Regions from separate parts of the Bacillus sp. FSL R7-0646 genome, predicted to be linked through region 3. Evidence: predicted binding sites of a transcription regulator. Region 3 holds the regulator's gene; each other region holds the start of a gene.

The links. The regulator Rex, encoded in region 3, represses fermentation and respiration genes when NADH is low (regulators of the CRP and FNR family bind a similar motif). The targets are predictions, from matches to a motif close to TTGTGAAATATTTCACAA.
Positions count from the first base shown of each region.
Region 1: a site for Rex is predicted at 4,518-4,535, ahead of MKY62_RS10540 (DUF1641 domain-containing protein). Genes of this name have one in related genera too.
Region 2: a site for Rex is predicted at 6,669-6,686, ahead of MKY62_RS01850 (L-lactate dehydrogenase). Genes of this name have one in related genera too.

Region 1 covers NZ_CP150217.1:2,054,014-2,064,163, forward strand. The annotation lists gene dacB (D-alanyl-D-alanine carboxypeptidase/D-alanyl-D-alanine-endopeptidase) at 497-1,966, opposite strand; gene MKY62_RS10535 (NAD(P)/FAD-dependent oxidoreductase) at 2,807-3,985, opposite strand; gene MKY62_RS10540 (DUF1641 domain-containing protein) at 4,022-4,456, opposite strand; gene MKY62_RS10545 (excisionase family DNA-binding protein) at 4,866-5,096, opposite strand; gene MKY62_RS10550 (hypothetical protein) at 5,189-5,413, shown strand; gene MKY62_RS10555 (AMP-binding protein) at 5,495-7,447, opposite strand; gene MKY62_RS10560 (acyl-CoA carboxylase subunit beta) at 7,478-9,007, opposite strand; gene MKY62_RS10565 (enoyl-CoA hydratase) at 9,028-9,810, opposite strand; gene MKY62_RS10570 (hydroxymethylglutaryl-CoA lyase) at 9,830-10,150, opposite strand, start outside.
Region 2 covers NZ_CP150217.1:339,172-349,321, reverse strand. The annotation lists gene MKY62_RS01875 (shikimate kinase) at 274-807, opposite strand; gene nadE (ammonia-dependent NAD(+) synthetase) at 930-1,748, opposite strand; gene MKY62_RS01865 (amino acid permease) at 1,914-3,248, shown strand; gene MKY62_RS01860 (LysE family translocator) at 3,249-3,887, opposite strand; gene MKY62_RS01855 (L-lactate permease) at 3,997-5,619, opposite strand; gene MKY62_RS01850 (L-lactate dehydrogenase) at 5,669-6,628, opposite strand; gene MKY62_RS01845 (nitrate/nitrite transporter) at 7,078-8,283, shown strand; gene MKY62_RS01840 (MerR family transcriptional regulator) at 8,383-9,123, opposite strand; gene MKY62_RS01835 (type II CAAX endopeptidase family protein) at 9,207-9,893, shown strand; gene MKY62_RS01830 (cytochrome c biogenesis protein CcdA) at 9,913-10,150, opposite strand, start outside.
Region 3 covers NZ_CP150217.1:620,550-630,699, reverse strand. The annotation lists gene MKY62_RS03160 (YolD-like family protein) at 999-1,313, shown strand; gene MKY62_RS03155 (hypothetical protein) at 1,748-2,314, shown strand; gene groL (chaperonin GroEL) at 3,202-4,836, opposite strand; gene groES (co-chaperone GroES) at 4,881-5,165, opposite strand; gene MKY62_RS03140 (CPBP family intramembrane glutamic endopeptidase) at 5,391-6,125, shown strand; gene MKY62_RS03135 (YdiK family protein) at 6,125-6,316, shown strand; gene tatC (twin-arginine translocase subunit TatC) at 6,362-7,138, opposite strand; gene MKY62_RS03125 (twin-arginine translocase TatA/TatE family subunit) at 7,145-7,324, opposite strand; gene MKY62_RS03120 (redox-sensing transcriptional repressor Rex) at 7,367-8,014, opposite strand; gene moaC (cyclic pyranopterin monophosphate synthase MoaC) at 8,018-8,524, opposite strand; gene MKY62_RS03110 (ABC-F family ATP-binding cassette domain-containing protein) at 8,671-10,150, shown strand, end outside.

The DNA.
Region 1 (10,150 bases), 1.4 Mb from region 3:
TAAATCCCCCTCTTTTTCAAGTTGAAATGATATAACAGTTGTTGCATTTATATCTTATGTTGAATATAACAGGTTTGAATGTGATAAACATCACATATTTTGTGAAATAGTTAACAAATTTGAGAAAGTTCTTTGAACATCGCGTTTTTTTCAATATAGACTGTTGTTTGAAGCAATTTTTATTATTTAAATCTGTATTATAATAAAGTCAAAGGTAACGAAAACTGTTATATAAAAAAGCCGGCAAAATGGCCGGCTTGCACAGAGAAATATTGATCATCAGCCTATCGATACAGTCTGATTGCCGAATGATTCGATGGTGCTTTGGGAGCTGGTGGCAAACATAGCAGTCTTTTGACGAGACCGCTATTGCATGACGTTTTTTCACTGATCTGAGCGAGGAAGCATTTCCGCTCGGAGAGCTCAAGAGCCTTTAAATCCGCCGGCAGCAAAACATGAATTAAAGAAAACCCATTGCCTGCTGCAATGGGAGAAGTCATGAAGAAGCTAATATTTGAACGATTTTGTCTTCAATATCCTTTCCTTTCTCATCATCCACGAGCTGATTGAGGAGAATGGAGAAAATCAATGTCTTTCCGCTTGCAGTATCGACATAGCCCGACAAGGAACTGACGGTTGAAAGAGAGCCAGTTTTCGCCCTGACTTTTCCTTTTAGAGCCGGGTCTTTCAGCCGGTTTCTTAATGTGCCGCCGACCATTCTGTCGCTTTCACCTGCAACTGGGAGTGAACGGGCAAACGACGGAAACCATTTCTCGTCTTGAACGGAATACAATAGCTTTGTGATCTGATGTGCAGAAATCAAATTGATATGCGAGATGCCTGAGCCGTCTCTGAGAACGATTTTTTCCGTGTCCAGTCCAAATCTCTGCAGTTCCGTATTTAACACCTCTAGCCCTTGATCCCAGCTTCCTTCACGTCTCGCGGCCCTTCCCATTTCCTTGATCAGCGTTTCGCCATGGCCGTTGTTGCTGAGCTTCATAAAGGGAATCATCAGCTCTGACAGCGGCATGGATTGATGTGTGGTGATGCGGTGCGCTGTTTTTGGCGCTTTGCCGATTTTAGTCTTTCCCAGGATTCGAATGCCTTGTTGATGTAAAGCCTGTTTAAATAAATCGAGTGCATATTCTGACGGCTCCCAAACCGCAACCCATTGTCTGACCCTTGAAGCGCCTTGTGGAATCGTCCCTTTGATTTGGATGGTATTTCCTCCGTGTTTCCTTTTAATCGTGATATCTTTTTTTCCGTCGGCAGCAACAGTCTTGGCATCGTTTTTGATTTTGACATGGTTTGTTTGCGGGGTGAGCAATACAGCAGGTTTTTTTCCGGTTTTTCCGGCAGGGTTCACGTCGATTATGACCGTTCCGGCATCATAGTCTTCATTTGGCGAAACAGTTAAAGCTGAAATCTGCGCTCCATAGTATGCGTCTTCATCGGTCCAGGAAAGGTCTTGAGAATAGCGGATTTCATCGTACCAGGAATCATCGCCGACCAAGTCTCCCCGGATAACTGTGATCCCTTGTTTTCGGAGTGCTTTGGCCATTTGCTGAAAGTCCGCTGTCAAAAGCGTCGGATCGCCTTTTCCTTTTATATAAAGGCTGCCTTTGAGTGTGCCCGCGGCTCGCGCCCCATCAGCCATTACCTCTGTGGGAAAGGTATAGTCCTCGCCCAGGACGGAATAGGCAGCTGCTGCCGTTAAAAGCTTCAGATTGGACGCAGGTCTCATCCGTGTATCGCCCATATGTCCGTATATCATTTTCCCGCTTTCCGCAGACCTGACGCTGATGCCTGCGAGCGCTCCTTTTAAATCAGGTTCGGTCTTTAACAGCTGATCGATTTGCTCTTTGAGCCCGCCTTTTTCCTCAGCGCCCAAGCCGTCCATGCTGCCGGCCAAAGTCAATACAAAGATCATCATCATACACAGACAAAGCTTCATATGTTTCTTCATCGGATATCCCGCCTCCCGCTTATGTTTTAATACTTTATTGCAAAACGGGGCGGGATATACTCCTATTGGTCGGTTTTCACCAAAAACCTCCGGTATAAAAACAGCAGTATCATAATGTGCAGCGCAATTCCGGTGATCCCGAAAACGAGAAAAAGCCCTTCGTGGGATATTCCCGCCAAGTACGTTTTCGCTGTCCAATAAGGTGAAAACACCGAAAAGCTGCCACGGCACAGGAATAAAATAAACCGCGGCCGGCATGAGAGTGAGCAGGCTGAATCCTTTCATTAAAGCGAGTCCTTCCACTTTGTTTGCGACATAGGCGGCTAAAAGCAGCGTGTAAATCGGGGCTTCAAGCGTGACCATGATCAGGACGAACAATAGGTTCACAGCGCCAGGCGCCATTAGACCGCCGGAGGCAAACAGCAAAATGCTGTAGCATAATGTCATCGCCATCGGCAGGATGAGCCGGATCATGACATATCCGCGCTTCGACAAGGGCGTCACGGCAAAATACTGAATCATATTTTCGTCGCGCTCATCAAGCAGGATAAACCCCGACATGACACCGAGAATCAGGGGGATGAAAAGCATGGCAAGGCTCATGATCAAATGACGGTATGGGGTGATATTGAATTCCGTCAATTCCGCTGACAAAGGAACGCCTGCTGCAGTCACGATGATGAGCAGAAAAGGCGCCAGTCCGTAAAAAGCGAGCTGCGATTCCGTTCTTGTCAGTATATTTTGGTTCAAATTTACCACAATATTTTCATTTGCCCGTCAAATTTAAAGCAAAAAAAAGCACCACTTATAGTTTAAACTATAAGTAGCGCTTCATTTCCATTAATAAGCCAGGCTGAACAGACCTTTTATGTGGCTCAGGTAGCGGACGTTGCTCGCTTCTTTCATCAATGAAGCAGGCAGGCCTTTAAGAGATGTGCTGTTCGCGCCGATAACGGCAACTGCGTCTTTGCGGCCCAGGCTTGCAAGCGTACCTGAGTTGACAGGGCTGAACGTCGCCATTGATTTGTTTTCTAAGTATGCATACAGGTTGTAGCCGATCAGCTCGCCCATTTGCCATGCGATTTGAGCTGTCGGAGGGTACGGACGGCCATCCGGACCGAAGACAACGGCGCTGTCCCCTGCAACAAACACGTCTTCATGTGATGTAGATTGAAGGAAGTCGTTTACAGTTGCGCGTCCGCGGTTGACTTCAAGACCTGATTCGCCGATCAGCGGATTGCCTTGAACACCGCCGGTCCAGACAAATGTATTTGTAACAATTTTTTGTCCGTCTTTCAAATCAACAACGTTTCCTTCTACATTTGTGACAGGCAGTCCTGTCAAGAATTCAACGCCGCGTTTTTCAAGGCTCTTTGTCGCACGTTCGATCAGCTCATCCGGAAGAACCGGCAGGATTTTCGGACCGGCTTCAACAAGCTTCAGCTTGATTTCTGTCGGATCGACACCGTAGCTTCTCGCAAGGCTCGGCATGATATCGGCGAGTTCACCGACAAGCTCGACGCCTGTTAGTCCGCCGCCGCCGATTAAGATCGTAGCATCAGCTTCGTTTTTCGTTTTCGCGTATTCGCGCACGCGCTCTTCAACATGCTTGAAGATTTTGTTTGCATCGTTTGCAGATTTGAGCACCATGCTGTTTTCTTCAAGTCCCGGAATGCCGAAGTAAGCAGTGACAGAACCAAGACCGACGACAAGTGCGTCATATGTCAGGGTAGAGCCGTCAGAAAGAGCGACTTCTTTTTTGTCAACTGAGAAAGAGTTGACTTTGGCGATTTTAAGATCGATGTCTTTTCCTTTGAAAAGCTTTGCAAGCGGCATCGCAACTGCCTGTTCTGACACGTTGCCCGCAGCAAGGCGGTGCAATTCCGTGATGATTTGATGTGTCGGATATTGGTTAACCACTGTGACTTTTGCTTCTTCTTTTGTGTAGTGTTTGCGAACTGTTAGAGCAGACAGTAATCCGCCGTAACCAGCGCCTAAAATGACGATATGTTTTGACATCGTGAATCCTCCGTCCTTATTCTGAATGTATAGTGATTATTTTTGTTTTTCGCGTTCTGACATGATTTGCAGGTAGCTTTGAACAAATCGGAACAGCTTTTGGGCCTGCGGATCTTTAAGCATTTTCAGCAAACCGAAAAGTCCGATGACTTCATTGCTTTCGTCAGCGCGGTCTTTTGCTTCAATGGCGGTAGCCGCGATTTCTTTTGCCGTATCTTTGACAGGCTCAAGAATTTCTGTAATGGCACCGACCGTATCATTTTTTAATACTTCATCAGTTGCAACGGATTGTGCGAAGTCGTAAGACTTTGTCAAAATGTTGACCAGTTCTGTCAGCTTTGGAAGCTGGTCGACTAAAACAGTCAAAGACTCCTGTACTTCAGGTTTTAGCAGTTGATCGATAAGATCGCGTTGGCTTTGGCTTACAGATTCGTTTGTTTGATCAGCTGTTTGATCGATTGTTTCCGGCATAACCAATTCTCCTTTTCAATAAGCGATGTGCTGTTTTTTGAAGGAAGCCCCTTTTTATAGTTTGTGAATTTATGCACAAACAAGTCCGCAAAAAGGCTCTCCCCTTTTGTGTTTGTTTTGCTGTTTTCGGTCTGGAACTCCCGAAAACCCGCAATCTCAAAACACGCTGTATTTTTTACTACTAAATGATAACACTTTTTGAACAAAAAATGAACGTGATTGTTTCGGAAATGAAATAAAATCATAGAAAACTTTATATATAGGGCTTCTTTCATCCCTTTCATTTCCTATATTGTGTCTTTTTTTACGAAACGCCCCATTCACACGGGATAATAGAGACGGAAAACGTGCGAAACTTTCATAGAATCGTATCTGTCAGTTTACATAATAAAGTTATTGTTATCCCGGGTTAATCTTCATCTTTGACGTCCGGATCTTCGGGGATGGGCTCGTTCAGAACGGATTCCGCCCACTCTTTATACTTTTCCATCTGTTCCATGTGCGTATTGAATTGCTCTTTGTTGATTAAATGCTGCTGTCCGTCAAAGACGGTGCGGATTTTCTTTTCTCTGACAAGCTGTTCAACATATGCTTCTGAAAGCGTTAAATATTCTGCGGTTTCCTTTATCGTCAAGTACATGTTTTGTTTCCTCTCGTTTTGATTTAGGCGAACATTGCGATTGTAGGATCATACGATAAGGTATATCAGTTTAGATGATGGAGGCCTATTCTATGTATTCAAAATGGAATTCTGAAACGTCTTATCCGCCTTCAGCCCCGCAAATGCATACCGGTCAATCTTCGCAGCAGATGAACCAAAGGCTGAAAAATCTCGAAGATCAAATGGAATTGCTCATCAAGCTCATGGAAAGCAACAATCAGCTGCTGCGTTCGATTGAAGAGCAGCAGAATCGCGTCTGCACGGCCGGCGGCGGTTCGGTTATCGTCAGGATGTGAGTGTTGGTCGATCGAGCTTCATCAAAATAAAAAGAGGAAGGACGTGTCCTTCTTCTTTGTTTGTAAGCCTTATCCAGTATACTACAGATTTTTTCGCACTGAAAGACCGGCAATTTCATCATATGTTTCGCGGTTTTCCAAAGTTGACAAATCGCCTGCGGGCTCGTTCATATAGGCAGCTCTGATCAGCCGTCTCATCACTTTTGCATTTCTCGTCTTCGGCAAACCGCTGACAAAATAAACCGCTTTGGGCTTGACCGCTTTACCGATCGCATCAGATGCAAGGTTCAGCAAATCATCTTTTAATTCTTCCGACGGCTTTTCCGACTGTCTGAGGACGACGAAGCAGACGGCAGCCTGGCCTTTGAGCTTATCCGGAACGCCGATGACGCCTGCTTCCGCCACCGCTGGATGGCCGACCAGAACGGACTCTATTTCGGCGGGGCCGATCCTTTTCCCGGCAGCATTGATCACATCATCAGAGCGTCCGCTGATCGTCCAGTAGCCGTTTTCATCCCGTTTTGCCCAATCGCCGTGCACCCAGACGTCGGTCCAGCGGCTCCAATATGCTTCTTCGTATCTTGACGGCTCCTTCCAAAAACCGTTCGTCATGCCGACCCAGGGCTTTGTCAGGACAAGCTCTCCGACTTCATTGACGACTTCCTCTCCTTTTTCATTGAAGACATTGGCCGCCATGCCGGGAAGAGGCGAATTAAACGTCATCGGCGTGATCGGCCGCAGGAGCACATTGCCTAAAATTCCGCCTGAGATCTCTGTTCCTCCTGAATAATTAAATATAGGAATCCGTTCTTTTCCAACATGGCGGAACAGCCACATCCACGGCTCATAATTCCATGGTTCGCCCGTTGAGCCGATTGCCTTCAGACTGTTCAGATTGTATTGATAGAGAAAATCTTCGCCGTGCTGCATCAGCGAGCGAATGAGCGTCGGAGAGACGCCGAGATGCGTCACCCGGTGTCTGCTGACAAGCTCCCACAGCCGATCCGGGGCCGGGTAGTCCGGTGCTCCGTCAAACAGCAAAACAGCCGCTCCGTTTATGAGGCCCCCGAATATTAAAAACGGCCCCATCATCCAGCCCATGTCTGTAAACCAGAAAAATGTGTCCCCTTGTTTGACATCCATCCCGAATCCCGCATCAAATGCAGCTTTCAGCGGAAAACCGGCATGGGTATGAACCGCTCCCTTCGACTGTCCTGTCGTCCCTGATGTGTATAGCAGCATGAGCGGATCTGAACTGTCCATTTCTTCGGTGTTTTGCATGGGCTCGTTTTTCATCAATTCATTCCAGTCGATATCTCTCTTATAATTCCAATCTTGATCGCCGCCGTGAAGCTTGCAGACGACGACTTTTTGAACAGTGGGGGAACGGTCCGCGGCTTTGTCAGCTTCTTTCTTCATGCAGACCTTCTTTCCCCTTCGCAAAAAGGCATCTGCTGTGACAAGGATTTTCGCTCCGGCAGCGGTAAGTCTCGCCGCTGCTGCATGGGCGCCGTAGCCTGAAAAAACCGGTGAGAATACCGCTCCGATTTTAGCGGCGGCCAGCATGGCGATGACCGTTTCGGGGATCATCGGCATGTAAATCGCAATGACATCCCCTTTTGAGATGCCTTGCTTTTTAAAGCCTGCCGCCGCACGGGCGACTTGTTGGTGTAAAGAAGAATAGGTGATCTGTTCTGTTTTTCCGTCTTCACTTTCCCAGATGAGTGCCGTCCTGCCGGCCGTATCAGGCCGGCGGGCCCATTTTTCCACGGCGTTGTAAACGGCATTTAAGCGGCCGCCGGTAAACCATTGCGGCCATTTTATGCCTTTGTCGAGATTCAATGTTTGGCTGTACCGCTTGTACCAGCTGATCCCGAGCGCTTTTTCGGCCTCTTCCCAGAACCAGGCGATATCGTTTGTACTTGCTTTCAAAAAATCATCATAGTCGGAAAAACCGAGGGCTGTCATCCATTGAAACAGCCGGGTTGTTTTTACAAATTCCGGATCAGGCTGCCAAACCGCTTTTTCGCCCATGCCGTTTCCTCCTTTTCGTTTCATTGGCCTTTAGACGGGATAAACAGGATGCTTCCGTTCCGTAAATGTCATGTATTTGGTCATATATGCATTCAGCCGTTTGATGAGTTCCGTTCGCAGCGAGTCGGCCGGAATGATCCCGTCGACAATCATTTCTGAAGCAAGCCGGTAAATGTCTATGTCTTTTTGGTACTCTTTCCGTTTTTCGGCGATGAATGCGGACCGTTCTTCTTCAGGCAATTCTGCGATTTTTTTAGCGTAAACGGCATTTACCGCTGCTTCCGGGCCCATGACGGCAATTTGCGCCGTCGGCAGCGCCAGACAGCAGTCAGGTTCAAAGGCCGGACCGGCCATCGCATACAAGCCTGCACCATAAGCTTTCCTGACGATGACGGATATTTTCGGTACGGTTGCTTCGGCCATCGCTGAAATCATTTTCGCACCGTGTCTGATGATACCCGCCCTCTCGACTTTCGTTCCGATCATAAAACCGGGGATGTCAGCCAGAAACAGCAGCGGGATATGATAGGCATCACACAAATTGATAAACTTTGCGGCCTTGTCTGCCGAATCGTGGAACAAAACACCGCCTTTGACCCGCGGCTGATTGGCAATGATGCCGACAGGCTGCCCGTGAATCCTTGCCAAACCGGTAATCAGCTCTGGCGCGAACAATTTTTTGATCTCATAAAAAGACGCTTCATCAATGATCCGATCGATTAAATCCATCATCTGAAACGGAGCGTTTTGGTTTTTCGGAATGATGTCCTCCAATGACCGGTCAAACGGACGGGCGGATTTTGCTTCAATGACAGGCGCTTTTTCGGTGTAGTTCGACGGAAAGTAGGAAAGATACCGGCGCGCCGACTTGATCGCATCTTCTTCCGTGTCGGCAAGAATGTCTCCGCAGCCTGAAACAGAACAGTGCATTCTCGCGCCGCCCATTTCTTCAAGCGATACTTTTTCGCCGATCACCATTTCCGCCATGCGCGGCGAGCCTAAATACATCGAGGCGTTACCTTCGACCATAATGACGATGTCGCAAAAAGCCGGTATGTAGGCGCCTCCTGCCGCTGAAGGCCCGAACAAGAGACAGATTTGCGGGATGCGCCCGGATAATTTGACTTGCTGATAAAAAATCCGCCCCGCTCCTCTTCGCCCCGGAAACATGTCAACTTGATCCGTAATCCTTGCGCCTGCCGAATCGACCAAATAAAGAAGCGGGCAATTCAGTTTTTCGGCTGTTTCCTGGATGCGGATGATTTTTTCAACGGTTCTCGCTCCCCATGATCCTGCTTTGACAGTTGAATCATTGGCCATGACGCAAACGGTTCGCCCGCCGATTTTTCCGATTCCAGTGACGACTCCATCTGCCGGTAGCCCGTCAGCCATGCAATTGGCAAAAAACGCGTCCTCTAGGTCGAGTCCTTCGTCAAGCAGCAGCTTTAATCGGTCTCTGACAAATAATTTCCCTTTTTTCTTATTAGCTTCATGGTATTTCTCCGCGCCGCCCTCCTGAATCCGGCGGATGCGTTCATACAATTCCTTTTCGGCCGGCATCGGCTGTCCCTCCGTTCGTTTTATTCTCCCGTATAATCCGGCTTCCGCTTTTCTGCAAAAGCTTTCAGCCCTTCTGTCCTGTCTTTCGTCGGAATCGTCAGTTCATAGGCTTTTTGTTCAATGGCAAGCCCTGTTTCGATAGCTGTCTCAAGGCCTTGATTGATGGCAAACTTCGCTTGTCTGACGGCTACCGGTCCGTTCGCCGCGATGTTCGCCGCGATGCTTTCACTCGCTTCCTTTAACTTCGAAAGCGGAACGACATGTTCAACCAGGCTGATCTTTTGCGCTTCTTCGGCGCTGATGCGGCAGCCGGTAAAGATCATTTCTTTCGCCTTTCCCCTGCCGATCAAGCGGGGCAGCCGCTGTGTCCCTCCTGCCCCTGGAATGATTGCGAGCGTTGTTTCGGGGAGGCCGAGTTCAATATGTTCGGCTGCGATCCTGATGTCGCACGCCAATGCAAGCTCCAGCCCCCCTCCTAAAGCGCTTCCGTTTAATGAAGCGATGACGGGCTGCGGCAGTTTTTCCGTTTCGCTGACCACGCGTTGAATCAGGGAAACAGCCTGCTTCGCTTCTGTTTGGCTCATGCGGGCTCTTTCCTTTAAATCGGCGCCTGCACAAAACGTCCTGTCCCCTTTTCCCGTTATGATGACACAGCGGACGGCCGGGTTTGAACGAATATCTCGAAGGATGCGCTGAAAGTCGTCGAGAAGCCCAAGCGAGAGGGCATTTGCAGCCTGCGGCCTGTTCAGCGTCAACACGGCGACCGACTGCTCGTTTATGGAATAAAGAACATTGGGCTCCATTCGGTCTTCCTCCTCTTCATCAATGAAAACAGTTCTTTGATTTAGCCGCCTGCAAATTTCGGCTTGGCAGCTCTCTTCCGGTTTTGTCTTCGATCCATTTAGCAGCTGAAAGCAGCTTGCTGAGATCAACTCCGGTTTCGATGCCCATCTGGGCGCACATGTAGATCAAATCATCAGTTGCCGCATTCCCCGTGGCTCCCGGTGCGTAAGGACAGCCGCCCAGCCCGCCGCATGATGAGTCAAATACGGTGATTCCCATGTCCATCGCTGCGATCATGTTGGCGAGCGCCATCCCTCTCGTATCATGAAAATGAAGGGCGATATTCTCTTTTGGAAAGCG
Region 2 (10,150 bases), 280 kb from region 3:
CTATCGTTTCTATTATTTACATTATAGTGTCCGGGCCGGCAATAAGCGACTTTTTTAAAGCCTTAGGGGCGGAAAAACCTTATCCAGGGAAAAATTGGTGGCGGGGTGTAACGTGATGCCCATCCTGATCCCCTATACTGTATCAAACGGACAAACGGTCAAACAAGGCCGAAAAATCCGGCATTCATCTGCGGATAACGGAAAGAGCCAATGATCAGACAGACCATTGGCTCTTTGCTTATTCCGGTATATTTAGCTTAATTAAACGTTTGTTTAAGATTGACCAAGCTTTAGCATCTCCACAATATAGTCGGCCGTTTCTTCGGCAGACCGGTTATCGGTTTCCACTTTTAAATGGTGAAATGCATAAATGCTCTTTCTTTCATTGAACAGCTGTTTCATTTCTTCAATTGTGCGGTTATGAAGAACCGGCCTTTTTTCAATCAAGAGATCCATCCGCTGCTTCCAATTCTCCCATCTTAAATCAAGAAAGATGACAAAGCAGTGTTCGAGGCACTTCTTTCTGATTTCCTCCTGCTGAAAAGCGCCGCCCCCTAAGGATACGATGTTGCCCATTGTATGTTCGCACATCTGAAAAATATATTCTTTTTCCGTCTGTCTGAAAAACGCTTCCCCTTTTTGCTGAAACATCTCCGGAATGGTCATTTGAAAGTCTTTTTCGATCTCGTGGTCGATATCGATAAAGTCACGGCCTAATTTCTTTGACACAAGCTGGCCGATGGTTGTTTTTCCGACGCCCATAAACCCGATCAGCACAATATTCTTATCTCTTATTGCGGCATTCATTTCCAGCTTCTACTCCTCCCTGCATAAAGGAATCAAATATCTTAAGTATATGACAATTCCATCTGTAATGATATAGGGTGCCTGTTAATAAAAAAAGAGGCTGACTTCAGCCTCTTTTTAGCTTATTTCCACCAGTCGTCAAACATTGAAGCAGGGACTTGGCGTTTGTGCTCGGATGCCTTGTAGCGTTTTTCGATGGCCTCTGCCACCTCGCTGGAGACGGCTTTTCCTTCAAGGTAGTCGTCGATGTTATCATATGTCAGGCCGAGCTCTGTTTCATCGGATTGCTGAGGTTTTTCATCAAGCAAATCGGCGGTCGGGGACTTCGTATAAAGCCGCTCCGGCGCTCCCAGCTCTTCCAGCAGGCTTCTGCCCTGGCGCTTTGTCAGTCCTGTAAGCGGCAAAAGGTCTGCGCCCCCGTCTCCGTATTTCGTAAAAAATCCGGTAACAGCTTCTGCAGCATGATCTGTCCCAATTACCAGCAGCTGATTTTGACCTCCGATCGCATATTGGGTGATCATCCGGACTCTCGCTTTTACATTGCCTTTGTGAAAATCGGCAAGCGCCTCTCCCGTGACTGACTGATATTGAGCAGCAAATGAACCTACAGTTGAAGCAATGTCAAAAGCAAAAGACTTGTCCGGCTGGATAAATTTCAGCGCCAGCTGGGCGTCATCTTCATCCTGCTGAACACCGTAAGGCAAGCGGACCGCAATAAATTCCGCCTGAATGCCTTCTTCCCTCAATTCTTCAACAGCCAGCTGGGCCAGCCTGCCCGCCAATGTGGAGTCCTGTCCTCCGCTGATGCCTAAAACAAAGCCTTTGGCACCCGTTTTTTTCAAATAGCTTTTTAAAAAACCGACCCTTTTTTCAATTTCCTGTTTCGGTTCGATAGAAGGCTTTACATTCAGTTCCTGCATGATTTTTTCTTGTAAAGTCATCCGTCACTCCTCCTTTTGACTGAATGAACCGTAATGATTATGTCTTTAACTATAGCATATGTCTCATTTCAAAGTGAATATTGAGGTGCGCAAAGAACCTCCCCCTTTGCGAATAAAAACGGAGCCCCCTGGCAAAATAACAAGAAGATTAGAGGGGTTGAAACGATGAAACGACAAGCGAAAAAAGGAGATTTAAAATGGTGGCAGCTGTCCATGATCGGGGTCGGCTGCACAATTGGAACGGGGTTTTTCCTCGGCTCAAGCATCGCGATTAAGAAAAGCGGCTTTTCCGTATTAGCCGCCTTTCTTCTTGCTGCCCTTGGCACTTTTCTTGTTTTTCAGCAGCTGGCGAAATTAACGGCAGATCATCCTGTTGAAGGGTCTTTTTGTTCTTACGCCAGAGAGGCCTTCGGCAATTGGGCGGGGTTTAGCAATGGCTGGGTCTACTGGTCATCGGAAATGCTGATCATCGGGAGCCAGTTGACAGCGATTTCCCTGTTTACGCGCCATTGGTTTAACGAGATTCCGCTGTGGGTGTTCGCCTCTATTTATGCGATTCTCGGATTGATCGTCATTTTCACAGGGCGCAGCAGCTTTGAAAAAACGGAAAACATATTGGCCGTGTTGAAAACGGCGGCCATTTTAATGTTTATCATCATCGCTGTCTTGGCATTGTGCGGGCTGCTGCCTGGAAAAACGCCTGAAGTGCAGTTCCCCGACCGGGTTCACGAATTGTTTCCTTTCGGCTTTATGGGATTGTGGACGGGGTTGATTTATACATTTTACGCTTATGGAGGAATCGAAGTCATGGGTCTGATGGCGATTCACTTAAAAGACCCGAAGGATTCATCAAAGTCAGGCAGCCTGATGCTCATAACCCTTGCTGTGGTCTACGTCGTATCGATCGGGCTGGCCATGCTCCTTGTACCACGCGGAACATTCACCGAACAGAACAGCCCGTTTATTACGTCATTAAAAGACTTTCATCTCGATTTGATCATGGATATTTTCAACGGCATTTTTATTATTGCCGGTTTTTCAACGCTGACCGCTTCCCTGTTCGCCGTCACCACACTGATGGGAACAATGGCGAAAAACGGGGATGCACCGGCCTGCTTTGCCAAAAAAGAAAAGGCGAAAGTATCGTGGCCGGCACTCGGCCTGACAGTGCTCGTTCTCGCTGCTTCCATCGTCTTGTCGCTCATTTTGCCGAAGCAGCTTTATGAACACATGACGACGGCCGCCAGCTTGATGCTGCTCTATAACTGGATGTTTATCCTGCTTTCCAGCAAAAAGCTCACAAAACCGAAAATGAAAGGGAATGTCCAGATTGTCACAGCGCTCGTCCTGATTTTGTTCGCCGTTTCGGGTACGTTATTTGAAAAAAACAGCAGACCCGGTTTTTTTGTGAGCCTTCTCTTTCTTGCCGTTATTGCTGCTGTGACGATGCTCATGAAAAAAAAGTGGGCGGATCAGGAAGAGAAAAACGGGCAGACATGATCAGCGCCCCGCCTGCAGCAGTTCGAGAATTCCCTGATAGCCGAAGTAGCATCCAAATACGATCAGACTGATGCCCGCGAGCCAAGTCGTTCCCTGGATCATCCGCGGGCTTAAAAATGTTCTGAATGTCCCGGCTAGAAAAGACATGGCCAAGTCCCACAGAAAAAGTCCGATTAAAATGCCTGAACTGCAGATCAGCAGCTGGTATGATTCGTACGCCTCTACCGTTTTCGCGAAAATGCTTCCGTAAATGCCGAGCCAGAACATGATGCTCAGCGGGTTTGAAAGGGAGATCACCAGCCCCGACAAAAAAGATTTGCGGTATGACCCTTTCTCTCCCGCACCTCTCATCAGCGATACTTCCTTCGCCTTGACCAGGCTCTCGATCCCCGTATAGGTCAAAACAAAAAAACCAAACAGCCATAAAAACGTTTTTAAGAATGGCGCTGTCAAAAATTGCGCAACTCCAAAGTAGATTAAAGCCATATATAGGACATCCGCCGTTACAGCGCCAAGGCCAAACAGCCAGGCATGAAAGAATCCGCCTTTCATGCCTCTGTCGATCTGCGCGGCATTCACAGGTCCGACTGGTGCGGCCAATGACAAACCCAAAAACACATAGCTCAGGAAGATGTTCAACATATCGCGTCCCCCTTCCGCGGATAACTTGTACAATGTATTCAAAAAGAGGACATGATAGAACAAGCAGCTTAAAAAGCCTTTTCCCGCAATGGGAAAAGGCTCTTCTTTATATGCCAAGCTTTGATAGCGCAAACGTCCAAATGCAAATGATGAAAAGCAGAACCAGGCTGTATTTAACGGTTTGGCTGAAAAGCTTTGATTCCTGCCCTGTCTCTTTAACCGCGGCTGTTGCAATCGCAATCGACTGCGGTGAGATCAGCTTGGCCATCACGCCTCCCGCGGTATTTGCGGCAAGCAGCAAAGCCGAACTTGTCCCGATTTGCGCTCCGGTGACTGCTTGCAGGTGGCCGAATAATGCGTTGTTGCTGACGACTGAACCTGTGATAAAGACACCGATCCAGCCCAATACGGGACTGACGAACGGAAAGATATCCCCCGCTTTGGCGAGCGCCAGTCCGATGGTTGAACTCAATCCGGCATAATTGGCCAAGTTTGCAAAACCCATCACAAAGCAAATGGTGAGAACGGGAAGCCACAGTTCCTTGACCGTCTCTTTCAGACTGGAAAGTCCTCCGCGGAAACTGATGTTTCGGCTCAGCACAATCGTGATGATCACCGCGATCAGGATCGCCGTACCCGTCGCTGAAATGAAGTCAAGCTTCATCACAGCATCAAGCGGTGCCTGTTCCGGAGATATCGGCGGCGTTTTCAGCACTTCCCGGTGAAGAAAAGGCATGTTGAATAAAATTGTCGTTTGCTTCAGGAATCCGCCTTCCTGAAAAAGCCCCTTAAAACCGGGCAGGCTCCACACCGCAATGACGGCGGTCAAAATATAAAACGGTGACCAAGCGTTCATAATGTCTGCTGCACGATATTTTTCAGCGGGCACATGTTCATTCCCGGTTTCCCTGTATATGTGGCGCGGCTGCCACTTTTTCAAAAACAGCGCCAGCGCTCCCATGCTGATTAAAGCGGCCAAAATGTCGGCAAGCTCCGGCCCCAAACTAATCATTGTTAAAGTCTGCACCGCCGTATAGCTTCCGCTTAATACGAGAAGAGCCGGCAGCGTTTCCCTTATTCCTTTAAACCCGTCCAATATGAAAACGAGCAGGAACGGGACAAAGAAAGCGATGACCGGCAGCATCAAAGCGAGCGTTCTGGAAAGCTCAACCGGTGTTAAGCCTCCCATCTGCGCTCCTGTGATAACCGGAATTCCGATGGCTCCAAAGGCTCCGGATGCCGCATTCGCTATTAAACATAGGGATGCCGCTTTCAAAGGTTTAAAACCAAGCTCGACAAGAAGAACGGCGCTGATCGCAATCGGCACACCGAAGCCTGCCGCACCTTCCAAAAAGGCGTTAAAACTGAACCCGATCAGCAATAGCTGAAGCCGCTGGTCGGACGAAATTCCGGCAATGCTCGCTCTGATCACTTTAAACTTTCCGGTTTTGACAGAAATTTTGTAAAGCCATACAGCCATCAGGACAATATATCCGATCGGCCAAAGGCCGTTAGCAATTCCAAGTAAAACGGCGGAGACAGCTTTCGCAGCCGGCATGTGAAAGAAGAACACCGCTACAATAAAGCTGACCGCCAGCGTCAAAAATGACGCAATGATTCCTTTCATCTTCAACACGGTCAGTGCAAGAAGAAAGAAAAGAATCGGCAGTATGGCGGCAAAAGCGCTGATAAACAGATTTCCAAACGGATCGTATATCTGCTGCCACATTTTCATCATCTCGCAATCTTCATGATGTTAGTATCTTCATGGTGTTCAGTTACGCCTGCAGTTCAAAATGCGGTTTTAGAATTGCTTTTAACACACCTGCGCTATGCTTGAATTGTTGTTTTTCCTTTTCGTTCAGATCGAGCTCAACAATTTCCCTCGCTCCGCATCGGCCGACAACCGCCGGAACTCCGATATAAACATCATTTTCTCCAAATTCACCATCAAGATGAGCGCTCACGGTCAAAATTGCTTCTTCATTTCGATAAATCGCTTTCGTAATACGTGCGAGGCTCATGGCAACTCCGTAGTATGTCGCGCCTTTTTTCTCAATAATGTGGTAAGCGGCGTTTTTTACATTGTCAAACAGTTCATCTAGATCTTCCGCTTTGTATTTCTCATTTCTTTTCAGCAAGTCGCTGACGGGAACTCCGCCGATATTCGCATGGCTCCAGACAGGCAGCTCCGTATCTCCGTGTTCACCAATGATATAGCCGTGCGCATTGTGGGCAGCGACACCGAAATACTCGCTGAGCAAGTAGCGGAAACGGGCAGTGTCAAGCGTTGTGCCGCTTCCGATGACGCGTTCTTTCGGAAGGCCGCTGAATTTCCAAGTCGCATAAGTCAAGATGTCGACAGGGTTTGTAGCGACGAGGAAGATGCCGTCAAAACCGCTGGCCATGACTTCTCCGATGATTCCTTTAAAAATTTTCAAGTTCTTTTCGACTAGATCAAGGCGGGTTTCACCCGGCTTTTGGTTCGCTCCGGCGCATACGCAGACAATATCAGCTTCTTTGCAGTCATCATATGTGCCGTACCATGTTTTCACAGGATGCGGAGCAAATGCTTTACCGTGGTTGAGATCCATAACATCGCCCATTGCTTTGTCTTTATTTAAATCAATGATCACAAGTTCGTCTGTGATACCTTGGTTAATTAACGTAAATGCATAGCTGCTTCCAACAAAACCCGCACCGATCAAAACTGTACGATTGACTTTTTGGTTTCTCATGACTCATCATTCCTTTGCCGTTTGTTTTAAACTAAGCTGTTTGTGAAATTCTTCACATTCATATTGTGCAATACTTCACATACTTTTTCAAGTGATATACATTTTTATTTATGTCTATTTTGTGTCTCCACGTATTTCTTCCTTAAATTTGTACATTTTCTGGTAAAAATATGCCTTATGTCTAAAGAAAAATTGATAAACGCGTTGCAAAAGACGGTTTTATCTGCAAGTGCATCGGGCCTATATCAATATAAGGTTTCCCATTTTCAGCGCTCATAACACCACTATTCTTCAGCATAATTCAATTATCGCCTGCTATAGTGCTGTCCAAACTAACATTTTAAATATTCAATCTTTTAGTTTGTTAGTAAAGCTTACAAAAATACTGCCAACCCTATTCGATTTTGTCATGATAAATTCTAGAATCTATCGGATGGGGAGTGTTGCAATTGAAATTGGCGGATTTGAGGAAGAGCGGACACGCGCCTTCCTTGTTGTCATCTTTTTTATATTTCGATGTCAGCTTTATGATTTGGGTGTTGCTGGGGGCGCTTGGTGTTTATGTTACGGCTGATTTTGATTTATCGCCTTCACAGGTCGGATTGATTGTCGCCATACCTACTTTGGCCGGATCGTTTTTCCGGATTGCGCTCGGCATTTTAACCGACCGTTTCGGACCGAAAAAGACGGCTGTTGGCGGAATGCTGGTGACGATGATTCCGTTGTTATGGGGATGGCAGTTCGGTTCATCGGTCGCCGAGCTGTATATCATCGGAATTTTACTCGGTGTGGCAGGCGCAAGCTTTTCCGCTTCCCTTCCTATGGCGAGCCGCTGGTATCCGCCGCACTTGCAAGGTCTTGCCATGGGGATCGCCGGGGCGGGAAACAGCGGAACACTGCTTGCTACGCTATTCGGCCCTCGCCTTGCGGAGCAAGTGGGCTGGAACGGCGTCATGGGACTGGCGCTTATTCCTTTAACCCTCGTGTTATTCAGCTATTTCCTTATGGCTAAAGAACCTCCGAATCAGCCGGCTCCTAAACCGCTCAAAGACTATTTTGCCGTTTTCAAAGAAAGGGACACTTGGTATTTTTGCCTTCTCTACAGCGTGACATTCGGGGGTTTTGTCGGCCTGTCCAACTTTTTAAGCTACTTTTTTGCATCCCAGTATGCCGTTCCGGCGGTAAGAGCCGGCGAATTTGTCACGCTTGTCGTTGCATCCGGAAGCTGCCTCCGCCCTGTCGGCGGATTGATTGCCGATAAAATCGGCGGCGTGCGTCTGCTTCAATTCCTCTTTATCGGAGTGGCTCTGTGCATGTTCTCGGTCAGTATGCTCCCGTCTCTAGGCGTTGTCACAGCCGCATTATTTATCGGCATGGGCTGCCTCGGAATGGGGAACGGCGCGATATTCCAGCTTGTACCGCAGCGATTTCAACAAGAGATCGGGATGGTGACGGGGATCGTCGGCGCTGCGGGGGGAATCGGCGGATTCTTCCTTCCGAATATCCTCGGAACGCTGAAGCAAATTACAGGTACGTATTCAAGCGGGTTCCTAACCTTTACCGTTATTGCATTTTTAGCGCTCGGTCTGCTTTTGTTTGCTCAGGCCGGATGGAAAAAACAGTGGAAAGCCGAGGAGAAATCAATCCGAATTTAAGGGGTAGCCGCTCGATTCTTTTCGGGCGGTTTTCTATGCGGCATATCCTGTTTGATCTTTTGGTTATCCGGCCCGATCATGACAATTGGATGCTCATCATCACCCTGATCCTCCTGAATCATGAAATGCAGATTCAATCGCTCTCTCCGCAAATTCCATAATCCCGCTGTCAAGCGGATAAAGCCCGTTTGGCTCCTCAGACTTGCGAACCTCCCAGAATCGATCGGCTAAATCCTCATGTCCCTTAAACGAATGATCAGACAGGCATATGATATCCTCCGCAATTTGCTTTCCCCATTCAGATTCAGGCGGCACCTCTTGTTTTAAACACAGCTTAATCCGCTTGATGATAGAGAGCCATTGCTTTGTGATGAAATCGTCACTCTCCGCCTTCGGAAGCCTTTCTGCTAAAATCTCAGCCTCCTCTTCAGAGAATGATTCCTTCCATGGTTTATGCCGGGGCTGTCTGACGAGCTTGAGAAGGTCTTCCCAGCTCAAGCTTCCTTCGATTTGATACATGTTCAGCAAAGTATTTGTATGCTCCAGGCTCTTCGTCAGCTGTTCGATCTCCGAATTAAGGCGCCTTTTATGCATTTCGATGATACTAATTGTATCCAATTGATTCATTAACGTCTTGATATGCTCCAATGAAAATTGAGCAGATTTCAAGATCATAATTTTTTCGAGCTCTAACAAATCTTCCTTCGAATATTGCCTTCGCCCATTCGGCAGTGTAGAGCCCGGTTTTAATAAACCGATTTGATCGTAGTAGCGGAGCGTCCTTACGGATATCCCCATCATCTTCGCCACCCGCCCGGTTGTCAGTTCCTCTTTCACCATATCTCCCTCCTAAAATATTGCTTGAAGATTACGTTACGTCACCATTTAAAATGATTTTATCTTAAAAACAGGAGGGTTTTGTGATGGAATGGAAAAATCCTTGGAACAAAAAGCAGCTGGTCTGCTTGTTTTTGATCGCATTTGCAGCCGTGCCGATTTTCATTGAATATTTATTAAAGAATGCTTTGGATCTGCTTTTAGGCGAAGGCATGCTTTCAGCCATGTTGATGAGTATCGCAATGGCGGCCGTTTTTATTCTAAGCTTGTACTATATCGCCTTAAAGCCGGACCGTCTGTCTTGGCGGGAAATCGGAATCTCCCGGTTCGCCCCTGCATACTTGATTCAAATAGCGGGATGGACGGTTTTTTTAATCGTGATGACGTTTGCCGTTATGGAAATCCTGATTTGGTTCGGCGCAGGCTACGAAAATACAAAAACAAAAACGATCACTGCCGATCCTTCATGGTTGAGCATTGCAATGTCTTTCGCTTCTGCCTGCATCGTTTCTCCCATCTACGAAGAATTGTTTTACCGCGGTTTTCTTTACCGCTGGTTCCGCGCTGAATTCGGGGTTGTATGGGCACTTGTTGCAAGCAGCGCCCTCTTTATGATCGCTCATATCCCCACATACAACACCCTGGCCGTTAACTTTGGAACAGGGCTCGTGTTTGCCTGGACATACGAAAAAACACGATCGATTATACCTGCGATGATCATCCATAGTTTATTTAACGCGATTTTGCTGTTTTTCACAATCTTACTCACATAATGCAGCATGCGGAAGTTTTTCAAAAGAGATTCGTCAAATTCGAATACCAGATGTTAATCCATATCATGTTGTCCGTATAAAGCAGGATGCCGATGACGATCATCAGCGCGCCTCCGATCTTCATGAGCATATTCGAATATTTCATAAGCGGCCTGATGTTTCCGATAAAAAACGCCATGAGCAAAAAAGGAATGGCAAAGCCTAAAGAATATGCGGTGATCATCATGAATGCGCTCCCAAAATCAGGGTTCTGAAAA
Region 3 (10,150 bases):
GTGATGCTTTTAAGAGATCTATATTATGGATTGGAAAAGGTTACACTAGCGGAGAGAAGCTAAAATAAGTATAAAGCATGCATTAAGCCTGTTTATCTTTATTGATTCCTTTTCTTTTTAGCCTGATTAACATTACGGTGGTTGCGATCAGAGCTGTCAAAAAAATAATACCTAAGTACAGGAACCCGACCAGCTCCACGCCATTAAATTTGTACGTAAAATAACTGCCGATAAAAAAGATTGTCCCCAGTAGTGAAAATGAATTGAATCCATTTACAATTTTTTTGACCATCTTTTTAAAATCCCCCATTTTTCACAAAGAATCAAATTTAGGTCTTGCGGTTTTAATGCCATTTGCTGACGCACTGGCCGTTGAAAGAGATTACGGGCAATAGCAAGCTCCGATATTCAGATGCAGAATTAGAGTGACGTTTATTAAGGCTACTCTTACCGATGTTCATAATATAAAATATATGCCCTTCTCTTTGAGAAGGGCATGCCGCTACTTGTTCTGTTGATTTTCTTTTATAGTGAGATTTAAAAATAGAAGAACCAATAAAATGAATGCAATGTTCACCAGCCAAGGCTTCCAGCTAGCCGCAGGGTCCACTATTGTACCATGCAGGTGAATAATAGATGAAAATGATAAAGCAAAAACATTAGTTTGTTGTGCGACATCAATTGTTTAACCTTTCTGTTAAAAATTCAGATGCTAATTATACCATAATCCCCCAAAAGGAAATTATTCCATGGATAAAAGGGTATTTATATGTCATCGCAAGTTAAATAAAAAGATGCTCTTTTCCTTGATATATCAGCCGTTTTTGACGCTGGGCTTACATCATGCCGCATACACCTTCAAATTCCGAAACCGTGACCGATTTTGTAACCAAAATAGCTAAAACACTGTTTCCATTAATTCACGATTGAAACTCAAGGAGATAAACACCATGAAAGATGACAACTTGAAAGATCGGGGATCAATCAAATGAACAGCTATGATGCTGTCGGAACACCTCAGCCTGCTCCGCGAATTAGAAAGCAATCGGAACAAGGTTAAAAGGCCGGTTCTTGACATGGTTCAAATAGAAGACATGGATAAGATAATATGTGAAGCAATGGAATTTAATTTAACAGTTCTGTTCTCTGTATTTAAACCGCTGCCCTTTTTAAATAGAGCAGAATCAGGAGAGACTATTAACATAGAAGGAAAAATTCATTACATAAATCATATCCGTAAGGTTATTCATATTGTGGAAGGAGACACCAATTTCATTAAATTTGAGGATGCTGTTTTTAGAGAAATAAAGTAAGACCTATAATCCAAAGATCAACATAGTTACATCATAACATCCTTCATCTTAATCGTTTTTTTCCTTCTTAAATTAGCCCTCCATATTCTAATTAATCACACCTAGTATAATTTCATTACGCACAAGATTTTAGATGGTTCTTTTTTACTGTTATACACATCATGCCGCAAATTACCTTGTTTTTCAAGTAAAATGAGGTTGATCTATAATAAGAAGGGTGGCATTATCGTGAAAGAAAAGAAGCACAATGGTTTTAAGACATTTGTTATGGTACTGACATTAATATTGGTTTCACCTGTATTTTCAATATAGTATCAGCGTCAGAACTAACTGACAACGAAAAACTACATACTGAAACTACTGGAGCATATAAAGGAAATTCTGCACCCGATCAAAAACTGAACAGCGAAGAATTTAAGAATGTAAAGGTGAGTATGAATGATGTAAAGAAATTAGAAGCTTATCTTAAATTAAACGCAGATGGAACTCTTACCTTAGATCCATCTTATACTAAACTAGATATTTCACGTTCTGTCACCAACGAAGTTCAAGACTGGATTAAATACTTGAACGATTTAGTGAAACAAAAAGAAGCTGTCATTAACTCCGATTTTAGTGTGAAAATTTTAGACAAAGACGGTAGTGTATTGACACTGGAGAATGGAAACAATCATAAAATGAAAGTAGCGAAAAAAGGCTGCGGTCGATCTGGTCATGATCTCTACTGGTGGGGATATAATCTTTATTTTGACTGTAATGAAACAAGAACACTATATCAATCATTTAAAGCAGGCGGTGGAGCAACCTCTGGTCTTGCTTTAATATCAAGGGTTATACCCGTACCTCCTACACAATTAGCAAGCGTAATTTCCGGAGTAATCGGAGGCGGACTAGTTGGTTTTGGTCAAATGATTCAAGACGAACATGAAGGTCATGGTGTTAGAATACGTTTTACTGGACTCGGATATGCAGCTGTTCCAACTGGGGTTTTTCCACAATAAAAATGAAAGAGGGAAAATATGACTTTCTTAGTTTTAATGGCAGGGTTATTTCTTTTCATTTACATGAAAGAACCATTCAGCAAAAAAGTGTATGCTTATGTTTACGTGGCTTTTTATTTAATGGTTTTAGCCCTATATATTATTAACACTACATTTGTAAATTTAATATCTAGCAGACTATTATTAATTGTAACAGTAATTGTCATTTCACCATTGTTCATCAGTTACCTTAAATCCTCAAATGAATCTCGTTAGTTTCAAGATAGAGGAGCAGGCATTATGCCTGCTCCTTTTCGTTACTTCAATAACGCTTCAAGTTTTGAAAAAATAAACTTTTAAACCCGTTTAATCGGGTTTTCAAATCACCAAAAAGAGAGCATCAGTTTTCATTATACAGGGGGATTTTAATGTACTACCTTTCAAAATTAGAAGAAGAAGTTCAATACATATATATATAAATAAACATAGCAGAACCTTCCCAAGTCGATATGAAAGTTATTGCTGATAGATTAGACATTCAAATTAGGTACATGCCTAACAAGTGTGGGATCTTTAAGTTTTGTTTAAGTAATGTGGTTTTTTTCGATAGTCTCTTAAAAACAAGGAGCAGCACTGGAAAGACTTCTGCCATGAGTTAGGTCAAATAATGAAACACTCTGGGGGAGATTATGAAGAGAGTTGGCCATACTGATATGAGAGCCACAATTGAAATTTATACTCACATAACAAACAAGATGAAGAAAGAAACATTTAATAAAATGAAATGTTTCCTACAAGGTATCACAAGTTTTAAAACCGAAAAAATGTGATTTTTATGTGATTTTTTAAAAAAAGAGGCTCTAAAAAGAGCCTCTTTTCCTTGATATATCAACGTTTGGACGCTGGGCTTACATCATGCCGCCCATTCCGCCCATGCCGCCCATGTCAGGCATTCCTGCGCCGCCTTTGTTTTCTTCCGGTTTGTCGGCAACAACTGCTTCAGTTGTCAGGAACATAGCCGCTACAGATGCTGCGTTTTGCAGAGCTGAGCGTGTTACTTTTGTAGGGTCAACGATACCTTTGTCGATCATGTTCACCCATTCGCCTGTTGCAGCGTTGTAGCCGACGCCGATTTCTTCATTTTTCAGGCGCTCAACGATGACAGATCCTTCAAGACCCGCGTTGTGCGCGATTTGACGGATTGGTTCTTCAAGAGCGCGAAGAACGATGTTGATACCAGTCAGTTCGTCGCCTTCAGCTTCAAGGGCAGCTACTTTATTGTAAACATTGACAAGAGCTGTACCACCGCCGGATACGATTCCTTCTTCTACCGCAGCGCGAGTAGAGTTCAGGGCGTCTTCGATGCGAAGCTTGCGTTCTTTCAATTCTGTTTCAGTCGCAGCTCCGACTTTGATGACAGCTACGCCGCCTGCAAGCTTAGCAAGGCGTTCTTGTAATTTTTCTTTATCGAACTCAGAAGTTGTTTCTTCAACTTGAGCGCGGATTTGGTTGACGCGTGCCGCGATTTGCTCTGTATCTCCCGCACCTTCAACAATTGTTGTGTTTTCTTTTGTAACAACAACTTTAGAAGCGCGTCCCAATTGATTGATTTGAGTTGATTTAAGGTCAAGACCTAAATCTTCTGTGATCACTTCGGCGCCTGTCAGGATAGAGATGTCTTCGAGCATCGCTTTGCGGCGGTCGCCGAATCCAGGCGCTTTAACAGCCACTGCGTTGAATGTTCCGCGAAGCTTGTTGACAACCAATGTTGCAAGAGCTTCACCTTCAACGTCTTCAGCAATCAGAAGCAACGGTTTGCCTTGTTGCACGACTTGCTCAAGCACCGGCAGGATTTCTTGAATGTTTGTGATTTTTTTGTCTGTTACTAAGATGTACGGATTCTCAAGAACCGCTTCCATCTTATCGGAATCCGTCACCATGTAAGGAGACGCATATCCGCGGTCGAACTGCATACCTTCAACCACTTCAAGCTCTGTTGTGAATCCTTTGGATTCTTCGATCGTGATAACACCGTCGTTGCCGACGCGCTCCATTGCTTCAGCGATCAGGCTTCCGACTTCTTCGTCTGCAGCGGAGATTGAAGCAACTTGTGCGATTGATTCTTTGCCTTCGATTGGTTTAGAGATTTCTTTCAGGCTTTCAACAGCTACAGCCACAGCCTGCTCGATACCTTTGCGCACGCCTACAGGGTTAGCGCCGGCAGTTACGTTTTTAAGACCTTCGCGAATCATCGCCTGAGCTAGAACTGTCGCTGTTGTTGTACCGTCACCGGCAACATCGTTTGTTTTGCTCGCAACTTCAGCAACAAGCTTTGCGCCCATGTTTTCGAACGCGTCTTCAAGCTCGATTTCTTTCGCGATGGTTACACCGTCGTTTGTGATTAATGGAGAACCGAATTTTTTCTCAAGAACGACGTTGCGTCCTTTAGGTCCCAAAGTTACCTTTACAGCATCCGCCAATGCATCTACACCGCGCAGCATTGAACGGCGGGCTTCTTCGCTAAACTTAATATCTTTTGCCATGTTATTCGAACCTCCTATATAATTGTCTCGTTTTTATTTATGACTTAGCCGATAACAGCTAAAATGTCGCTTTCACGCAAGATTAAGTAGTCAGTACCTTCATATTTCACTTCGGTACCTGCATATTTTGAGAAGATGATGCGGTCGCCTGTTTTAACTTCTAATGCAACGCGCTCTCCGCTCTCTAACACACGGCCTGAACCGGCTGCAACCACTTTACCCTCTTGTGGTTTTTCTTTTGCGGAGTCAGGAAGTACGATTCCGCTAGCAGTTTTTTCTTCAGACTCAACGAGCTCAATGACAACGCGATCACCTAATGGCTTTAACAATGAAACAACCTCCTCAATATTTTCATATGTAATTTTAGCACTCGCACTCGGTGAGTGCTAACACAATTCTTATAATAAAGAATCTCCCAGGCAATTTCAAGTGAAAAGGTCAAATTTTTTTGCGCTTACATTTCTCCGCATATCCTTATCATCCTATAATTTAAAAAGAGTGTGTTACAATAAACATAGTCTGATTTAGATTTTTAGAAAAGGAGTACATAAAGCTTGAGAAAACAATACTGGTTTATTATATTGGCATACGTTCTCATGCAATTGTCGGCGGTTGTCGGCTTGCCTCTTCTCTACTTTTTGGGAGTGGGCAGAGGACAGCCCAAGGCTGAAGCTCAGCTTACATTGACGGGCGTCTGGTCTGTCATCGCGTTTACCCTCTGTCTCGTCATCGTGCTGCTGATTTTGCGGACGGTGCCGAAGACGACGCTTCGCAATCGTCCAAAAGCATCGGTTGCAGCGTCAATCGGATGGGCGGTAGCCGGCGTTTTTCTCGCTTTGTTTGCGCAGTCAATTGCCGCTTCGATCGAAATGAACTTGTTCGGGGTCAACCCGGAATCCGAAAATACGCAGCGGATTATGAAAATCATCACCGCATTGCCGCTGATGGTGTTTGTCTCTTCTGTATTCGGTCCGATTCTTGAAGAAATCATTTTCAGAAAGATCATTTTCGGTGCGATCTATGAGAAAACGAATTTTTTCGTTGCCGCTCTGTTCAGTTCGGTGCTCTTCTCGGTCGTCCATTTGGATTTCAGCCATCTGCTCATTTATACGGCAATGGGATTCACATTCGCCTTTTTATATGTCAGGACCAACCGGATTATCGTCCCGATTTTCGCCCATGTCGCCATGAATACGCTCGTCGTCTTGCTGCAGACATTCCGGGAGCCTATTGAAGAATATTTGAAAAACGTCGAGAAAATGCAAATGATTATTGGAGGATTTCTATGATGAGAAGCCCTAAATTCTGGGGAGTGATTTATTTATTAACGGGTGTGCTGTTTACGTATCTCGCGGCAACCTCGCCCGGAAGCATGTGGTCTTTTTATACGATCCTGCTGATGCTTTTCGCAGCCTATAATATCAGCATCTCCTTTAAAATGTTCGCCCTGGCCGGCAGGATGAAGCGAAAAGATCAATAGCCTTTTATTTGAAAGAAAAGAGCCATTCTGAAAAAAGAATGGCTCTTATTTTGTATGGTCGTTCAAAAACGATTGATTTTCCTCTTGAATCATTGTTTTTTGCGCCTGCCTGTAGGATATTCTTGAAATCACGATACTGATTTCATAAAGAATGAGCAATGGCACGGAGACCATTAAATGCGACAATAACTCAGGCGGTGTAATGAGCGCCGCAATGACGAACAACACAAAATATGCATATTTTCGGATTTTCGCCAAAAACATCGGCGTCACGAGACCGAGCCTTGTGATAAACATGATGACCACAGGCATCTGAAACAACAATCCAAAAGGAAGCGTCAACTGAAGCAGAAACTGAAAATATTCGTGTATTCCGATGACCTGGTTGACATTCAGATCATCTGAGACTCTCGTCATAAAGTCCACGACAAACGGAAATAAAATAAAGTAAGAAAAGGCAATGCCGCCTAAAAAAAGAATGATCGATATTGGAATATAGCTGAGCGTCACTTTTCGTTCTTTTTCATACAGCCCCGGGCTGATGAAAGCCCACAGCTGGTATAGAACAAGCGGCGAAGTCAAGACAGCGCCGATGATGAACGCGAACTGCACGTACACAAATAAAGGATCGGTCAGCTTGAACGCATTGAGAGTCAGCAGCTTCGCTTCATCCGTCTGCTGCAGGTAGATTATGAGCGGCTTCGCCAAAAAAAAGCCTGCCGCAACAAACAAAACAAAAAAGAAAAAAGTGATCACAAGCCGTCTGCGCAGTTCTGTGATATGTTCTAACAGCGACATTTCTTTTCCCTTCATAAATGTCATCCTATCCTACTGATCTTCTTTCTTTTTATTATCGGAATCGTCGTCAGCCAAACCTTTTGTCGCATTTTTAAACTCCCGCAGCGTGTTTCCCGCCGCTCTTCCCAGCTCGGGAAGTTTTTTCGGGCCGAATATCAAAAGCGCCACCACGACAATTAAAATAAAGCTTCCAGGACCGATTGTTGGCATAAAGCCTGCCCCCTTTCCTTTATTTATTTTTCGTTTTCCGTTTTACTTTTCCTGCATTGAATAATGTTTCAGAAAATACACCAGCGACTGAAGTTCCACTGCCAAATCTATATGATGAATGCGAATGTGTTCCGGCACATTCAAGCGAGCCGGCGTGAAATTAAGAATGCCTTTAATGCCAAGCGCCACCAGCCTGTCTGTAATCGACTGTGCGGCTTGAGCTGGAACCGTCAAAATGGCGACCGGGATATCATCATCCGTCATATGCTCTTCAAGCTTATTCAGGTCATAGACGGGAACGCCGCCGACCTCGGTTCCGATTTTTTCTTCATTGATGTCAAACGCCATGGCGATTTTTGTATTATTGTTTTTGATAAAATTGTAATGGAGAAAGGCTGTCCCCAAATTCCCCACGCCAATAAGCGTTACGTTCGTCGTTTCATCCTGATCAAGCGTCTTTCTGAAAAAGGACAGCAAATAATTGACATTGTAGCCGTATCCTTTTTTCCCGAGCGCGCCGAAGTACGAGAAATCCCTTCGGATGGTCGCGGAATCGACTTTGACGGCATCGCTCAGCTCAGCGGAAGATACACGCTGTTTCCCGGATGCATGAAGGTTTTTTAAAAAACGATAATATAATGGCAGCCGTTTCGCTGTCGCTTGCGGAATTTTTGAATGATCCATGTTCATAAACTAATCCTCCATGTCTACATCAGCTTTTTCCCTTTTATAGTCACCGTTTTTCCCGCCTGTCTTTTCGAGAAGAAAGGTCGGTCCTATCACCATTCCCTTATCCGCCGCTTTGCACATGTCATAAACGGTCAGCGCACATACGGAGGCCGACGTTAACGCTTCCATTTCCACACCTGTGCTCCCTTTGGTCTTGACGTTAGATTGTATATGCAGGATGCTCTTCTGCTCTTTCTTCTCCCAGCAAAAGGCGATGTCGACTCCTTTCAGAGCGATCGGATGACACATCGGGATGATGGCGGATGTCTGTTTTGCAGCCATGATTCCGGCCACTTGCGCCACCGCCAAAACATCGCCTTTTCCGATTTCGCGGTTTTTGATTTTTTCATGTACTTCTCGATTCATGGACACGCTTGAAACAGCCGCAGCTGTGCGCACTGAAGCTTCCTTTTCGCTTATATCAACCATCTTGGCTCTGCCTTGTTCATTAAAATGTGTAAACTCATTCATGTTCTTAACTCTCCTTATAATGATCATACACTATTTTTTTCAATCTGTCTTTTTCTTTGGCTAAAATCTTCCAGACTTCACTTAATTGTTTGCTGACTGCGCGGTGATAGGCTACACTTAAAATAGCAGACAAGAGGTGAAAGATCATGATGATTTTACAAGTAAATCAGCTTTCAAAATCGTTTGGAGCCGATACGATTTTAACGAATATAAAACTCGAAGTCAGGTCTCGGGACCGGATTGCGGTCGTCGGACGCAACGGCGCCGGAAAATCGACTCTTCTAAAGATTATCGCAGGAAAGCTCTCATACGAAAAGGGGGACATCATCAAACCTAAAGATTTGACGATGGGCTACCTTGACCAGCATTCCGGCCTCGATTCCAAGCTGACGCTTAAAGAGGAATTGCTGTCGGTATTTGATTTTCTTAAAAAAATGGAAAAAGAAATGCGCGCGATCGAGGAAAAGATGGCGCAAGCCGGACCGGACAAGCTTGAATCATTAATGAAGACATATGACAGGCTTCAGCAGGAGTTCAAGGACAAAGGCGGCTACCAATATGAGGCAGAGGTCAGATCCGTCATGCACGGGCTCGGCTTTGCGGGATTTGACGACTCCGTCCGCGTTCAGGATTTAAGCGGAGGCCAAAAAACAAGACTTGCCCTCGGAAAAATGCTTTTGACAAAACCCGACCTCCTCATTTTGGACGAACCGACAAACCACTTGGATATCGACACCCTGACATGGCTCGAACAATATTTGCAAAGCTACAGCGGAGCGATTTTAATCGTTTCCCATGACAGGTACTTTCTTGACAAAGTGGTTACCCAAGTTTACGAGATTACCAGGTCCCAAAGCAAAAAATATATCGGGAACTACAGCTCTTATCTCCAATTAAAAGCCGAGCAGCTGGAAAGGGAAACAAAGCTTTACGAAAAGCAGCAGGACGAAATCGCCAAGCTGCAGGATTTCGTCGATCGGAACTTGGCAAGGGCTTCGACGACGAAACGGGCGCAGAGCAGACGAAAGCAGCTTGAACGGATGGAGATCATGGACAAACCGCTTGGAGATGAAAAGTCGGCGTCATTCCGCTTTGAAATTACAAGGCAAAGCGGAAACGATGTACTGCGAGTGGAAGACCTGACGGTAAGCTATCAGGACCAGCCCCCGCTTCTCCGTTCACTGGATTTTCGCATTACCCGCGGGGAAAGCGTTGCACTAGTCGGGCCGAACGGAATCGGCAAGTCGACCCTTTTGAAAGCATTGATCCAAAAGCTGCAGCCGGTGTCGGGAACAATCGCGACGGGCTCTCACGTCTCAATCGGATACTACGACCAGGAACAGGCTGAATTGACGTCGTCAAAACGCGTGCTTGACGAGCTTTGGGACGATTATCCGGAGATGAATGAAAAGGATATCAGGACCTGCCTCGGCAACTTCTTGTTCTCGGGAGAAGATGTATTAAAGCCTGTACATGCATTAAGCGGTGGCGAAAAAGCCAGGCTTGCCCTCGCCAAGCTGATGTTGCAAAAAGCGAACTTCCTTATTCTTGATGAGCCGACAAACCATCTCGACCTGGACAGCAAGGAAGTCTTGGAGAACGCTTTAATCGATTACCCGGGAACGA